2 regions of the Photobacterium sp. BZF1 genome follow, and region 1 is predicted to be linked to the other one. Evidence: riboswitches for the same ligand, from Rfam matches in the RefSeq annotation. Region 1 holds a riboswitch; the other holds the start of a gene.
The links. A riboswitch is a leader RNA that binds a small molecule or an ion and turns the genes downstream of it on or off. The one in region 1 is predicted to bind thiamine pyrophosphate.
Positions count from the first base shown of each region.

Region 2: linked by a shared signal. The riboswitch ahead of thiD (bifunctional hydroxymethylpyrimidine kinase/phosphomethylpyrimidine kinase) and the one ahead of thiC (phosphomethylpyrimidine synthase ThiC) in region 1 are both predicted to bind thiamine pyrophosphate.

Region 1 covers NZ_JACSOF010000003.1:80,085-87,966, reverse strand. The annotation lists gene BIZ37_RS01445 (voltage-gated chloride channel family protein) at 1-1,273, shown strand, start outside; TPP riboswitch at 1,384-1,481, shown strand; gene thiC (phosphomethylpyrimidine synthase ThiC) at 1,597-3,519, shown strand; gene thiE (thiamine phosphate synthase) at 3,519-4,748, shown strand; gene BIZ37_RS01430 (molybdopterin-synthase adenylyltransferase MoeB) at 4,759-5,520, shown strand; gene thiS (sulfur carrier protein ThiS) at 5,528-5,746, shown strand; gene BIZ37_RS01420 (thiazole synthase) at 5,747-6,517, shown strand; gene thiH (2-iminoacetate synthase ThiH) at 6,528-7,640, shown strand; gene BIZ37_RS01410 (aminopeptidase P family protein) at 7,718-7,882, opposite strand, start outside.
Region 2 covers NZ_JACSOF010000075.1:11,379-19,260, forward strand. The annotation lists gene codB (cytosine permease) at 1-1,200, shown strand, start outside; gene BIZ37_RS17080 (cytosine deaminase) at 1,212-2,498, shown strand; gene BIZ37_RS17085 (serine protease) at 2,538-3,776, opposite strand; gene BIZ37_RS17090 (hypothetical protein) at 3,981-4,469, opposite strand; gene BIZ37_RS17095 (PhnA domain-containing protein) at 4,724-5,296, shown strand; TPP riboswitch at 5,493-5,589, shown strand; gene thiD (bifunctional hydroxymethylpyrimidine kinase/phosphomethylpyrimidine kinase) at 5,651-6,478, shown strand; gene BIZ37_RS17105 (ABC transporter ATP-binding protein) at 6,499-7,287, shown strand; gene BIZ37_RS17110 (ABC transporter permease) at 7,274-7,882, shown strand, end outside.

The sequences.
Region 1 (7,882 bases):
CAATGCTTTTTTCCTCTGGATCCTTGGTGAAGCGACTGCGACCCGGATTGATAATCCCTGGCTGCTCTACCTGCTTCCGCTGGCCGGTATTGTCATTGTTTATTGCTACCGTAATTTGGGCAAAAATTCCGAGGGCGGCAACAACCTCATCATGGATGAGATCCATGAACCCGGAGCCGGTATTCCTGCCCGTATGGCGCCTTTGGTACTGATCACTACTGTGATCACCCACCTGTTCGGTGGCTCGGCAGGCCGGGAAGGGACAGCGGTGCAAATTGGTGGTGCCTCGACCCATTGGTTGGCGCGTAAATTCCATCTTAATGAATCGGATACCCGGCTGATGTTGATTGCCGGAGTGGCGGCTGGCTTTGGTGCGGTTTTCGGTACCCCGCTGACCGGGGCAATCTTTGCCCTGGAGGTTCTAGCGATTGGCCGCCTTCGCTATGATGCGATTATTCCTGCCTTGTTTGCTGCCATCCTGGCAGATGTCGTCTGCTCGGCCTGGGGTGTGCATCATACCCATTACCGGATAGATTTCCTCGAAACCATCACCCTGTTTGAGCATGCCGTCAAAGTCGACCTGTGGATGATCGCCAAGATTGTGGTTGCCGCCGTGGCCTTTGGTCTTGCGGGGTATCTGTTCGGTGAGCTGACCCATGCCTTTAAAGATATATTCAAAGCAACGTTGAAAAACCCATACCTGATAGTGGTGGTTGGTGGCCTGATTGTCATTGGCGCAGTGCAGCTCATTGGGAACTACGATTATATCGGCTTGGGGGTTTATTCGAGCCGCGAGGGTGGGGTGAGTATTTTGACGGCCTTCCAGGAAGGAGGAGCCGAATGGTATAGCTGGCTGCTCAAGCTACTACTGACAGCCATTACCTTAGCAGCCGGATACAAAGGGGGGGAAGTGACTCCTTTGTTCTTCGTCGGGGCGACACTGGGCAATACTATGGCATGGGTATTGGGGGCACCGGTTGACTTGTTTGCCGCCTTGGGCTTTTTAGCTGTATTTGCAGCAGCAACCAATACTCCGCTGGCCTGTACCATTATGGGCGTCGAGCTGTTTGGTGCCGAGCATATGCTGTATTTTGCGATCGCTTGTTATACCGCTTACTACTTCAGCGGCCATACCGGGATTTACTCGTCGCAACGCGTTGCGGTGCCAAAGCTATTTGATATGGAGGGTGCACCTAAAATCACCCACAAGCTTGGCGAGTTGAGGGAGACCCATTCTTCGCTACTCAAGTCACTTGTGAAGCGTTTCAAATAAATTTGTCGCGCCCAGTGGTGTTATGCAAAAGTAGCAATGTTTTTGCCAAATAAGTATTAAAACTGTGGGTTCCGTCTTGCCGAGGCGGAACCCCTTTCATATACTGCTAGTTCAACTTGTCGGAGTGCCATTTGGCTGAGACCGCATTGCGGGATCCGTAGAACCTGATCAGGCTAATACCTGCGAAGGGAACAAGAGAGACTCTTCTGTATCGCTGTATTCACAGTGGCAGTATCAGATGAAACTATACACCCTACGTATAGCCTCTTGTTTACGCACCCATCCGCCAAGCAACTTCCCTGTTATGGAAAAAGGAAATTGCTATGTCGAATCGCAAACAAGCGAGACTGGAAGCGAAACAATTTATCGATTCACTAACTACCCAGGCTTACCCGAATTCCCGGAAAGTCTATGTCACCGGTAGCCGCGAAGACATCCGTGTGCCCATGCGCGAGATAACCCTTGCTGATAGCCTAGTGGGTGGCACCAAGGAATCCCCTGTTTTTGAGCCCAATGAGCCGGTACGGGTCTACGACACCTCCGGTTTCTATACTGATCCCGAGCAGCCAGCCGATATCTATGCTGGCTTGCCAAAGCTCCGTGAGAGTTGGATTGAGGAGCGGGGGGATACTGAACAGCTTATTGAGCTGAGTTCGCAATATTCCAAACAGCGTTTAGCTGATGACACCTTAGATGAGCTGAGGTTTGAACAGCAAGCCCGAATCCGACGGGCCAAGCCAGGCAAGAATGTCACTCAGCTACACTATGCCCGCCAGGGGATCATCACGCCCGAGATGGAATTTATTGCCATCCGCGAAAACATGGGCCGGGCGAAATACCGTGATGAGGTGCTAAACCAGCAACATCCGGGTATGTCGTTTGGCGCCAACCTACCGCAAGAAATTACCCCAGAGTTTGTCCGCCGCGAAGTCGCCGAAGGCCGGGCCATTATCCCATCCAATATCAACCACCCCGAAACCGAGCCGATGATTATCGGCCGTAATTTCCTGGTCAAGGTTAACGCCAATATCGGTAATTCGTCAGTCAGCTCCTCGATTGAAGAGGAAGTGGAGAAGCTGGTCTGGTCGACCCGTTGGGGCGGCGATACCGTTATGGATCTCTCAACCGGACGGAACATTCACGAAACCCGCGAATGGATCATCCGTAATAGCCCTGTACCGATCGGCACAGTGCCGATGTATCAGGCATTGGAGAAGGTCAACGGTATTGCCGAGAACCTGAATTGGGAAGTGTTCCGGGACACTTTGCTCGAGCAGGCTGAGCAGGGGGTGGATTACTTTACTATTCATGCCGGCGTCCTGTTGCGTTATGTCCCTATGACCGCCAAAAGGGTTACTGGCATTGTCTCTCGTGGTGGTTCGATCATGGCCAAATGGTGCTTGGCCCACCACCAAGAAAGCTTCCTGTATGAGCATTTCCGGGAGATTTGTGAAATCTGTGCCCAGTATGACATTGCGCTGTCTCTGGGGGACGGGCTGCGTCCTGGCTCGGTGGCTGATGCCAACGACGAGGCGCAGTTCAGTGAGCTAAGGACGTTGGGCGAACTGACTAAAGTTGCCTGGGAATATGATGTTCAGGTGATGATTGAAGGGCCGGGTCATGTGCCGATGCACATGATTAAGGAAAACATGGAAGAGCAGCTCAAGCACTGTCATGAAGCGCCGTTTTATACCTTGGGGCCCCTAACGACAGACATTGCGCCGGGTTATGACCACATTACCTCTGGTATTGGTGCTGCCATGATCGGTTGGTATGGCTGTGCCATGCTGTGTTACGTCACACCGAAAGAACACTTGGGCCTGCCTAACAAAGAAGATGTAAAGGTGGGGCTGATCACGTACAAGCTGTGTGCCCATGCGGCAGACTTAGCTAAAGGCCATCCCGGTGCTCAAGTGCGCGACAACGCTTTGTCGAAGGCACGCTTTGAGTTCCGCTGGGAAGATCAATTTAACCTGGCTTTGGATCCTGAAACGGCTCGAGCCTACCATGATGAAACCCTCCCTCAGGAATCCGGCAAGATCGCTCATTTCTGTTCGATGTGCGGACCGAAATTCTGCTCGATGAAAATCTCGCAAGAGGTCCGCGAATATGCCAGCGGTTTGGAGCAAGATGGTGAATTGGCCGTACAAATGTTGGATGACCCCCTTGAAGGCATGCAGCAAAAAGCCGATGAGTTCCGGGCTAAGGGGAGTGAGTTATATCACCCAATCAAAGAGGAAAGTTAATGAACGCGTTGTGTTTACCCGATCACTTAGCGCCATTACTGATGCATATCGAGCCGCTGTTGGCAGCGGCCGATAAATACCAGCTTGGTGAAGCGGTAAGTATGGAGTGGAGTGGATCGGAGGTGGTAGACATTCATCTTGAAGGGACAACCTTCAAGGTGGCGTTTAATCCGTCCGAAAGCGTGGCACAGGGACTGGAGGTGCGCGATCAGTGGATTGCCCCTTATCCGACTCTGGCCGAAATGCAGCAGCAGGTAGCGGCTAACCCGGCGTTGGTGGTCTGCGGCCTGCCGACCGAACGTGGCTGTGTCGATATTTGGCACCACCTTGGTGAAGCCCGGGCAGTGTATTGCCATCATGCTGGGGCCAGTGAGCCGCAGCGTGCAATGTTGCTGGCGGCACTGGCTCTGGATTACCCGTTGGAAGATGCGGTCACGCTATCACGTGCCCATGCCCGTGGTTATCTGGAGAGTCATGCTGACGGCTATGGTGAAACCGGCTGGCCGATGACCCGCTCACTGTTCCCGCGGCCACTGACGGCGAACCATCCGGAGTGTGATGAGCTTGGGTGGGTGAGCAAGGAAGTGGCTGTCGCGCCGTTTGCCACGGTAGACCGCGAAAAACTGGCGCTGTACCCGGTTGTTGATACGGCTGACTGGGTGAAGCGCTTGCTGGAGCTTGGGGTAAAGACAACGCAATTGCGGATCAAAGATCCGTCCGAGCCTACCTTGCCAGGCCAAATCACGAGTATTGTCGAGGCTGGCAAACAGTATGGTGGCCAGGTCTTCGTCAATGATTACTGGCAGCTGGCGATTGAAAACCATGCCTATGGTGTCCATCTCGGGCAGGAAGATCTGGAGACCGCTGATCTGGCTGCTATCCAGCAGGCTGGGCTACGTCTTGGGCTTTCAACCCATGGCTATTACGAAATTCTTCGTGCCGCAGAGTTTGCCCCGAGCTATATCGCCTTGGGCCATATCTTCCCGACGACGACTAAGGATATGCCATCCAAGCCGCAGGGACTCAGCCGGTTGGCACTGTACCAGCAGCTGATTGGTGATGCGTTCCCGACAGTGGCGATTGGTGGTATCGACTTATCCCGTGCCGAGCGGGTGTGGCGTACCGGTGTCAGTAGTGTCGCGGTTGTCCGTGCTGTTACCCAAGCCGAGGATCCGGCCCAGGCCGTTGCTGCATTTGAAGATATCTTAGTGCGTAACCCGACAGAATAGGATGGCAACCATGCTCAGTGATCAGGAGTTTCTTCGCTATAACCGCCAGATCATGCTGCCGCAGATAGGCGAGTCTGGCCAACAGTCATTGTCTGGTGCCCAAGTGTTGCTCGTCGGGGCTGGCGGATTGGGATCGGCGGCGGCCTTATACCTTGCGGGTGCCGGTATAGGCAATTTGGTCATTGCTGATGATGACACCGTGGATAGCTCCAACCTCCAGCGCCAGGTGGTCTATCGCGATAGCGATCAGGGTAAAGCCAAGGCGCAGATGGCCGCGGAGCAGCTGCAGGCGTTAAACCCGCATATCCGTATCCGGGCGGTAAAAGCTCGGCTGGCCGATCAGCGGCTGGCGATGGAGGTCTCGTTAGCTGATGTGGTACTGGATTGCTCCGACAACTTGGCAACCCGATATGCCGTCAACCTTGCCTGTTTCAAAGCCAATAAACCTTTGATCTCGGGCGCAGCAATACGCTGGCAAGGCCAGTTGATGGCGTTTGATTTCCGGCAGGGCAAAGGCCCTTGTTACCACTGCTTGTTCCCGCGTCAGGCTGGGACCCTTGATGAGCCGCAGAACTGCAGCAATTCCGGGATCGCCGGGCCGGTGGTTGGCACTGTCGGTAACCTGCAGGCACTGGAAACTATTAAATTACTGACCGGATCTGGTGAGGTGGGCTTTGGCACATTACGCCAGTTTGATGGTCTGACGATGGGCTGGCAAGCCTTTCAACTACCAACTGATAAATCGTGCCCAGTTTGCGGGACGGGAGAATAGAACCATTATGACGACAGCGACTCTGATCCAGATACGGGTCAATGACAAACCGGTAGAGGTGCCTGAGGGCCAGTCACTGAGTGCGTTGCTGACACAGCTTGAGATGCCGCTGCAGGCCACGGCCGTAGCCCTGAATGAAGATATTGTTGCCCGCAGCGAGTGGGAAACAACTGTATTGAATACCGGCGATCGCATCGCCCTGTTCCAAGCGATTGCAGGAGGATAAATGTTAACTATCGCTGATAAGACGTTCTCGTCTCGCCTGTTTACCGGGACCGGTAAATATGCCAACCGCCATGCCATGGCTGAATCGATTATTGCCTCGGGCTCTGAGCTGGTGACTATGGCCCTTAAAAGGGTGGATATTGAAAATCGCGATGACGATATCCTTGCTCCTTTGATTGAGGCAGGAGTTAACCTGCTGCCGAATACCTCAGGGGCGAAAAATGCCAAGGAAGCAGTGTTTGCCGCTAAGTTGGCCCGTGAGGCGCTGGGTACCAATTGGCTTAAGCTGGAAATCCACCCGGATCCTAAATATTTGATGCCAGATCCGATTGAGACATTGGCTGCGGCGGAAGAATTGGTCCGTGAAGGTTTCATCGTGCTGCCATACTGCCATGCCGACCCCGTGCTGTGTAAGCGCTTGGAAGAGGTGGGTTGTGCGGCGGTGATGCCTTTAGGCGCGCCGATTGGTTCCAACAAGGGGCTGGCCTCGCGTGATTTCCTTGAAATCATTATCGATCAGGCCAAGGTCCCTGTGATTGTCGATGCCGGTATTGGCGCACCATCCCATGCAGCAGAAGCAATGGAAATGGGCGCAGATGCAGTGTTGGTAAACACGGCCATTGCGGCGGCAGCGGATCCTATTGCGATGGGGCGTGCCTTCAAGTTAGCGGTTGAAAGTGGCCGTATGGCGTATGAAGCCGGTTTGGCAGGTACGGTAAACCATGCCATTGCCTCCAGCCCATTGACGGCATTTTTGGATCAGCCGGCTTAAGGAGCTTGCGATGAGTTTCGTTGATGATTGGAAGCAATTGGATTGGGATGATATCCGGTTGTCCATCTATGGCAAGACGGCGGCGGATGTTGAGCGCGCACTGCGCAAGCCCAAGCGTGATCTGGAAGATTTCAAAGCCCTGATCTCGCCGGCAGCTGAGCCTTACCTCGAGCAGATGGCACAGCAGTCCGCTGCCCTGACCCGCAAGCGCTTCGGTCATACGGTGTCATTTTACATTCCGTTGTACCTGTCTAACCTGTGTGCCAATGCGTGTACTTACTGTGGCTTTTCGATGGAAAACCGCATTAAGCGCCGCACGTTGGATATGGCCGAGATTGAACGCGAGTGTGAGGCCATCAAGGCCAAGCAGTTCGATAGCATCCTTCTGGTGACCGGCGAGCACGAGCGTAAGGTCGGGATGGAGTATTTCCGCGAGGCACTGCCGGCGATCAAATCCCACTTCAGTTACCTGGCCATGGAAGTGCAGCCGTTGGATCAGGACGAGTATGCCGAGCTAAAAACCCTCGGCCTTGATGCGGTCATGGTCTACCAGGAAACCTACAGTGCCCCGACTTACGCCCAGCATCACCTGCGTGGCAATAAGATGGACTTTGAATACCGCCTGGAAACGCCGGATCGCCTGGCCAAGGCCGGTATCGACAAGATAGGTATTGGTGCTTTGATTGGCCTCGAAGAATGGCGCACCGACTGTTTCTTTGTCGCCGCGCACCTCGATTACCTTGAGCGCACCTACTGGCAGACCCGTTATTCGATTTCCTTCCCGCGCCTACGCCCGTGCGAAGGTGGCTTACAGCCAAAATCGGTGATGGATGACCGCCAGCTGGTGCAGCTGATCTGTGCCTACCGTCTGCTCAACCCTGAGGTAGAGCTATCGCTATCGACCCGCGAGTCGGCGCAATTTCGCGATAATGTGCTGCCGCTAGGGATCACCACGATGTCGGCAGAGTCCAAGACCCAGCCGGGTGGTTATGCCGATGATGAGCCGGAGCTCGAGCAGTTTGCGATCAGCGATGAGCGCCCGGCTGTCGATGTCGCCGCAGCGGTCAAGCAGCGTGGCTTTGAGGTGGTGTGGAAAGATTGGCATCACGCCTACTCGGGTTAACTGCCTAGATAAATGATTTAATAAAAAACGCCCGCACAGCATAGCCGTGCGGGCGTTTTCTTTATGTTGTCTCGCTATTAACGAGTCAGTGGCGCTGTTGCCTGCTCAAGCCATGCCAGATCATCACCTTGCAGTGACGGACTCAGTACCTCGAATACGTTCTGGTGGTAGTTGTTGAGCCAGCTTAACTCGGCATCTGTCATCAGGGACAAATCAACCAAGCGACGGTCGATAGGCGCGCG
Region 2 (7,882 bases), on a different contig from region 1:
TCGGCACGTAAAGGAGTAGTTTCACTCACCATGGTGATGCTCGGACTGACCTTCTTTTCAGCCAGTATGTGGACAGGAGGGACATTAGGAACAGGGCTCTCCTATGATGATTTCTTCCTCGCTGTTCTGATTGGTAACCTCATTCTTGGTATCTACACCTCCTTCCTCGGATACATCGGCTCTTCTACTGGCCTCTCTACCCACCTTCTTGCTCGATTCTCTTTTGGCTCTAAAGGCTCCTGGCTCCCTTCCCTACTACTTGGCGGTACACAAGTCGGCTGGTTTGGTGTCGGCGTCGCTATGTTTGCCATTCCGGTTCAAAAAGCAACGGGTATTGATACCAACATCCTGATTCTGGTATCGGGCCTTCTGATGACAGCAACGGTATATTTTGGCATTTCAGCGTTGATGGTACTTTCCGCCATCGCAGTTCCAGCCATTGCCCTGCTTGGTGGTTACTCTGTATTTGAAGCTGTAGGCAGTACTGGTGGTATTGATGGCCTCAAAGCGATTACACCTGAAAACCCAATCGAATTTTCAACCGCTCTGGCGCTGGTTGTCGGCTCATTTGTTTCAGCCGGTACCTTAACAGCAGACTTTGTACGATTTGGTAAAAAGCCAATGGGCGCTGTCATGGTCACTATGATTGCCTTCTTTATTGGTAACTCCCTGATGTTTATCTTCGGTGCAGCGGGCGCAGCAGCAACCGGCCAATCGGATATCTCCGAGGTAATGATTGCTCAAGGCCTACTAATCCCAGCTATCATCGTACTTGGCCTGAATATTTGGACCACCAACGACAATGCCCTGTACGCCTCAGGTCTTGGCTTCTCAAACGTCACTGGCCTACCAAGTAAATACCTTTCTATGGCAAATGGCCTAATCGGTACACTATGTGCACTATGGCTATACAATAACTTCGTTGGTTGGTTAACCTTCTTGTCGGCGGCTATTCCTCCAATCGGTGGTATTATCATTGCAGATTTCATTAAAAACCGTCATCGTTACAAAGATTTCGCGAACGCAGAGTTTAAAGCCGTTAACTGGGCTGCAATCATCGGTGTTGCTGTAGGTGTTGCTGCCGGTCACTTCCTGCCTGGTGTTGTTCCAATCAATGCCGTGCTAGGCGGTGCAATCAGCTACCTTATCCTTAACCCGGTGCTAAATCGCGATACCGAAGCTTGTGCAAGTAACGCGTAAGGACAACTAAGATGCAAACCTCAAACATGCTAATTAAAAACGTCACCATCAAAGGCAAGGATGGCCTGCATCAGATACTGATTAACGAAGGTAAATTTCATTCTATCAAGCCAATGGACGAGCACGTTGATTTCAACGGCCCTGTGCTTGACGGTGAAGGGGGTATGGCTGTACCTCCTTTCTGCGAACCTCACATCCATCTAGACACCACGCAAACAGCAGGTGAACCTAACTGGAATATTTCAGGTACGCTATTTGAAGGGATTGAACGCTGGGCTGAGCGTAAATCAATGCTTTCCATTGAAGATGTTAAAGCTCGTGCAAAACAAACGCTTAAATGGCAAATCGCTAATGGTGTGCAACATGTGCGTACCCATGTCGATGTCTCTGACCCAACACTTATCGCCCTAAAAGCCATGCTTGAAGTGCGTGAAGAAATGAAAGAGTGGGTTGATATCCAGATTGTGGCTTTCCCGCAAGAGGGGATTTTGTCTTACCCGAACGGCAAAGAACTTCTTGAAGAAGCCGTGAAGTTGGGCGCTGACGTCATCGGTGCAATTCCACACTTTGAGTTTACTCGCGAGTATGGCGTAGAGTCGCTTCATTATGTATTCGAATTGGCACGTAAATACGATCGTCTCATCGATGTTCATTGTGATGAAATCGATGATGAGCAATCCCGTTTCGTAGAAACGCTAGCCGCGCTTGCCCATAAATTTGAAATGGGTGACAAAGTAACTGCTAGCCACACGACAGCGATGCACTCATACAACGGTGCCTATGCTTCAAGGTTGTTCCGACTGCTGAAAATGTCAGGCATCAGCTTTGTTGCTAACCCTCTGGTCAATATCCACTTGCAGGGTCGTTTCGATGATTACCCAAAACGCCGTGGCGTGACCCGTGTAAAGGAAATGCTAGCTTCGAACATCAATGTCTGCTTTGGCCATGACGATGTTTTTGACCCATGGTACCCATTGGGAACAGCTAACATGATGCAAGTTCTGCATATGGGACTGCATGTTTGCCAGGTGATGGGCTACGACCAAATCAACCAATCTTTGGACTTGATCAGCACTAACTCTGCGACCACCCTAAACATTCAAAGCCGCTACGGTATTGAGTTGGGTAAGCCAGGTAACCTGCTTATTCTTCCTGCTGAAAATGGCTTTGATGCGGTTCGCCGCCAAGTGCCAGTACGTTACTCTATCCGTGCCGGTAATGTTATTGCTGAAACCCAGCCAGCGGTTACCCATATTGAATTGGCAGACGGTAAAGAAGCTGTTTCTTTCCGCCGCTAACGAAAACAGCCACTCTTCATTCTGGGTGGCTGTTTTTTATTAATCGCGTAATAAAAGTCGTCGTCTCAACAGCATCAAAATCAAGCCTCCAAGTCCAAAGTAGCCAACCATCCCACCTCCCCCTTCGGAATTCAGGGCACAATTATTCGGGCTGATACCGGAAACCTCGGGGTTACATCCTTCGTCGGCCTTTCCTTCTCCCGTATCTACGTCTTGATCATCATCTTTACTACTTCCAGTTTCCTCATCTTCCATAAAGTCTGGATTGGTGATTGGGATATCGGGAATCTTTCCTACTATTTCCTTTATCCAATCAAAATAGGTACCTACTCGCGCATAGAAACCTGGACGCAAATATGCGCCACAGAGAGGGGCTCCTTGTGGGCCTCCACTCACGACCCCTAGTTGCACCCAACTTCCGTCGTTATCTTTCGTTACTAGTGGGCCACCACTGTCTCCCTTACAGGCATCAGGCCCATATCCGAGGGGGTCACCTTCTTCATCAAACAAAATATCAGGTGGTAAAGCACAAACTTTCGTCAAGTTCAACGGACTATCTATGATAAAGTGTTCATCATTGCCCCTTTCCAGTAAATTGAAGCAATCTGATATCGGCAAATAAGAGAGCTCAGTATACATAAGGTTTGTTGATATACCGGTGCCATCACTATTTGTCGCACCCCAACCAGAGACCATTGTATTAACTGGGCGTTTGTTTTCGTTCCATTCATCAGCCAAGGTCGCCTCAAGCCGTTGTGCTACCTTCTGATCAGCTAATTTAATTGGACTTACCCTAGGAAACGGAAACAAACGATTGACACGAAGCAGTGCAATATCATTGTCTAATGCTAACTTAACCACTTCCTCCGTCTGGTTTTGATTTTCATCGACCGTAATTTTAATTTCAGCGTTCGGAGAGTATTCAGGGTGTACGACAACATGGGTGACCTGATATAGATCGGCAGTGTCAACGACCTCACTAGACAATTTTCCGACCATCACAGCAAGGTTATTGGGCGGCAACGTAAATTCATCGCCAGCGATACCCTGCACAACGCAATGGGCGGCAGTTAATACCCATTGCTCATTAACAATACTTCCTCCACAAAAATGTGAAGTATTGTCCGTCGTATTTCTTAATGAGGCCATCCAAGTTATTTCATCACCATGCCTGACAGGATTGCCGCCGACAATATAGCTCTCAATTTCAGCAGCATAACCAATACACGGAATATTAATCAAAATACCTAAAAGGCCGAATATCCCTTTCCTTTTCATTACTTCTTACCGCTTAATAACCCAAAAGTAGTGGCTTAAATTAGCAAGAAACCCCTAGTCAAAAACCAGTCAGAAATAGAAGTTGCGAGGCATTTAATAAAATTTTTTTTGAGGAATGTAATAGTGATAGTGTTTCTTTTGACTAAAAGAAATTAGCAGGCCTATGTATGCTACATTAAGGCCTGCCTTTCAACATACTATCAACTACAACCCAATACTTGAGCAACTTACACGCTCAATATCAAAGTCAGAAAAGGTATCACCTAGCAGATCAGCCGCTAATTTCGGGTAGAAACCATTATCATAGGCGCGTTTCACTTCATCAATGTCGATGGTATAAAGTTTGATACCTAATTTAGTGACCTCATCGGGTACACAAGCTGTGTCACTTCCAGCTCCAAAACAAACATCGCCACTGGTATCAATAATACCGCAATCTGTACCCTCTATATCTATACCAAGAGATCCTAACCGGCTATCTAGCGTTTGTTCAGAGCCTGCTGGGAATTCATCGGGCAAAGTGATTGGATATTGGTTTTCTAGGCTATCAATGCTGGTGTATCCTTGTGCTCCTCCAACTTCAGCTCCGGTAACGGCGAACACTTCTGCATTGCCTGATACTGTGTTAACAACATCCTCATCATCACAACCAATAAGTGCTAAAGCTAAAAGTAAAAAAAGTGCCTTTTTCATACATTTTCCTATTTCTTTTTCTGTAACTACTTGGGTAGGCTATTTGATCTTAGTCTCAACACAACAATATCTCCTACATTTTTGTTGCATTATTTTTACTTAGACGTTCAATTAGTTTGTTTTTTGCCCGTAAGTTAATGAGACTAATGTGATCTTGATCTTCATTCCTTTTCTTCTCAAAATTAAATGGCATAATAAACAGAACAGTTACCTGTATGGTAACTAAGACCATTACACTTCCTTGGAATATTCCTATGAGCATTGAATCAATCGTTAAAGAGCGCGCTGGCGCTAAATGTGAACTATGTGGATCAGAAGACAGTCTGAGCGTTTACGAAGTTCCTGCGTCTCCTGACCAAACAGCTGGTAGCTGTGTGATGGTGTGTGGAACTTGCCGTACAGAAATCGAAGACGCTGAAACGCTGGATCAAAACCACTGGCGTTGTTTGAACGACAGCATGTGGAGCCAAGAGCCTGCTGTCCAGGTAATGGCTTACCGCCTTCTTAAGCGCCTGTCTTCTGAAACATGGGCTCAAGACCTGCTTGATATGATGTACTTGGAAGAAGACATGATTGAATGGGCTGAGAAAGGTATCGCCCTTGCTGAGCTTGACTCAATCAAGACCGTGGATGTAAACGGTACGGCTCTTGAAGCAGGTGACAACGTCACCATCATCAAAGATCTGCCAGTGAAAGGCTCGAACCTTGTAATCAAACAAGGTACTGCTGTTCGTGGTATTCGCCTGACTGATAACCCATTACACATCTCGGGTAAAGCAGCAGGTACTAACATGGTAATCATTGCGGCATACTGCAAAAAGATGTAATTACCAAGGCAGCCACGCTGTGGCTGCCTCTTTATTCCCCTTCTGTATTATTCTTCATCCATCACCTCATTTTATTCCTAACATGTTTGCCCTATCGTAAAAAACATGTTTAGATTAGTCACATCTTCAGGCATTTAAGCCAGAAAACAGTTTTTTTCAGGTCAATCTTCAACATTGGCCCGTAAGTACCAATTTTATCCGTTAGTCGGGGAGCCGAGCGCTGAGACCACGTAGTGGGACCCGTTGAACCTGATCCATTTAATAATGGCGTAGGGAACTAGCTGTAATGCCCTTTCTCGTACCCCACTGCGGTTCGATGGTATTAGCTACCTTACGTCTTAGATAGAGGTAACTATGCCAATTTCATCAAAGACCCCGATTACCCTAACCATCGCTGGCTCTGACAGTGGTGGCGGCGCAGGCATTCAAGCCGACATCAAAGCCATTTCCGCAACCGGCGGTTACGCATGCTCTGTGATCACAGCACTCACTGCCCAGAACACCCAAGGCGTAACAGGCATCCTTGGCATTGACCCTGCTTTTGTCGAGCAACAACTTGATGCTGTATTTACCGACCTTGATGTAAAAGCCGTTAAGATTGGCATGCTGAGTGACGCTAATATCATTCGCATGGTCGCTAAAAAATTACGCCAGTATCAGCCTAAATTCTTGGTTATCGACCCAGTTATGGTTGCAACAAGTGGTGATTTACTGCTTGAGCAAGATGCGATCTCAACGCTGAAGGCCGAGCTACTACCGCTCGCCGACGTGATCACCCCAAACCTCCCAGAGGCAGCTGCATTGATTGGCTCAGACTTACCTGAAACTGAGCAAGAAATGACAGCAATGATCGCTGCATTGCGCGGCATTGGTTCACGTTCAATTCTATTGAAAGGTGGCCACCTAGAAAAAGACGAGTTCAGTACCGACCTATTGATTCTTGAAGATGATGTTGTCCGTATGAGCACTCCGCGAATTGCGACCCGCAATACCCACGGTACTGGCTGTACGCTATCGGCAGCAACTGCCTCATTCCTTGCTCAAGAATACCCACTGCAAGACGCTGTAAAACATGCCAAAGCCTACATCACCAAAGCCATCGAACATGCAGATGAACTTGAAATCGGTTCTGGCCACGGGCCTGTGAATCATTTCTTTGCAGGCCACTTCAAACCAGAATAAGCATGGAAGCGATAAACAAGATGAATAGCAATCTTGCATCAGACACATCTGGCGATTCTTATGTTGCTAAAGGGATGGCAGTCAAAATCGAGGATCTAATGCTTCGATATAACGACGCCAGCACCCCATTATTTAGCCAGTTAAACGTTGAGTTGCCAGCCGGTCAATGGACTTGCCTTCTGGGGAAGAGCGGTTGCGGCAAAACAACACTGCTCCGCCACCTTGCTGGCCTGTTGGAGGACAACGTTGCATGGAATGGCACTATCTCCACAAGCAACAAGTTACCATTAAACGGCAACATCGCTTACATGGCCCAGCAGGATTTACTGCTGCCTTGGCTCAATGTCATGGAAAATGCTTGCTTAAGTGCGCGTTTTGGTAAAGCTCAGAAAGCAGACAAGAAACGCGCTCTGGCATTGCTCGAAGCTGTTGGTCTAGCTGATAAGTCGGATGTAATGCCTAGCCAACTCTCTGGCGGGATGCGCCAGCGTGTGGCTTTGGCTCGTACTCTGATGCAAGACAAACCACTTGTTTTAATGGATGAGCCTTTTTCGGCCCTCGACGCTGTCACACGGCATAAGCTCCAGTCTCTTTCGGCAAAATTACTCGAAGGGAAAACCGTATTGTTGATCACCCATGATCCGCAAGAAGCACTTCGGCTTGGCCACCAGATATATATGATGGCAGGTACCCCAGCTTCCATAAGAGCGTTACCAGTACCCTCTAGTCCACCACCAAGGCAATTTGATGGTGAGCTCGCCACCCACCAGCAAGGGATCATCAATGAGCTGGAGAATGATTATGTCTGATCAATCAGTATCTCCGAAGCTACAGAATCCTTTGTTGGAACAGCAAGAGGCTAACCAGCATACCAATAAGGTCAATAAGTCACAGTTGTCGCAACATATTTCCCGCTTTGTCATTAGCGTGGCAATCATTATGGGTTTATGGCAGGCCAGTGTCGTTATCTTTGACCTACCACCTTTCATATTGCCAGGACCTGTCGCTGTCCTCTCCAAGCTAGTTGAAAGGGCAGATGTACTGTGGCACCACACTGTGGTAACCGGTACTGAAGTCCTGTTTGGTTTACTGCTTGGCTTGGCTATGGGGCTGTTCTTTGCCCTACAAATGCTGGTATTTGAGCCTCTTCGTCGTTGGCTACTGCCAATACTGATCACTAGCCAAGCAATACCGGTATTTGCTATCGCGCCCATTCTGATGCTGTGGCTCGGCTATGGCATGGCGTCAAAAATTGTCATGGCAGCACTGATCATTTTCTTCCCTGTCACGACATGCTGTTATGACGGCCTTCGCCATACACCAAAAGGCTACCTTGATCTGGCCACGACGATGGGAGCTACCCGTTGGCAGCAACTTTGGCAGATCCGCTTACCCGCCGCCCTA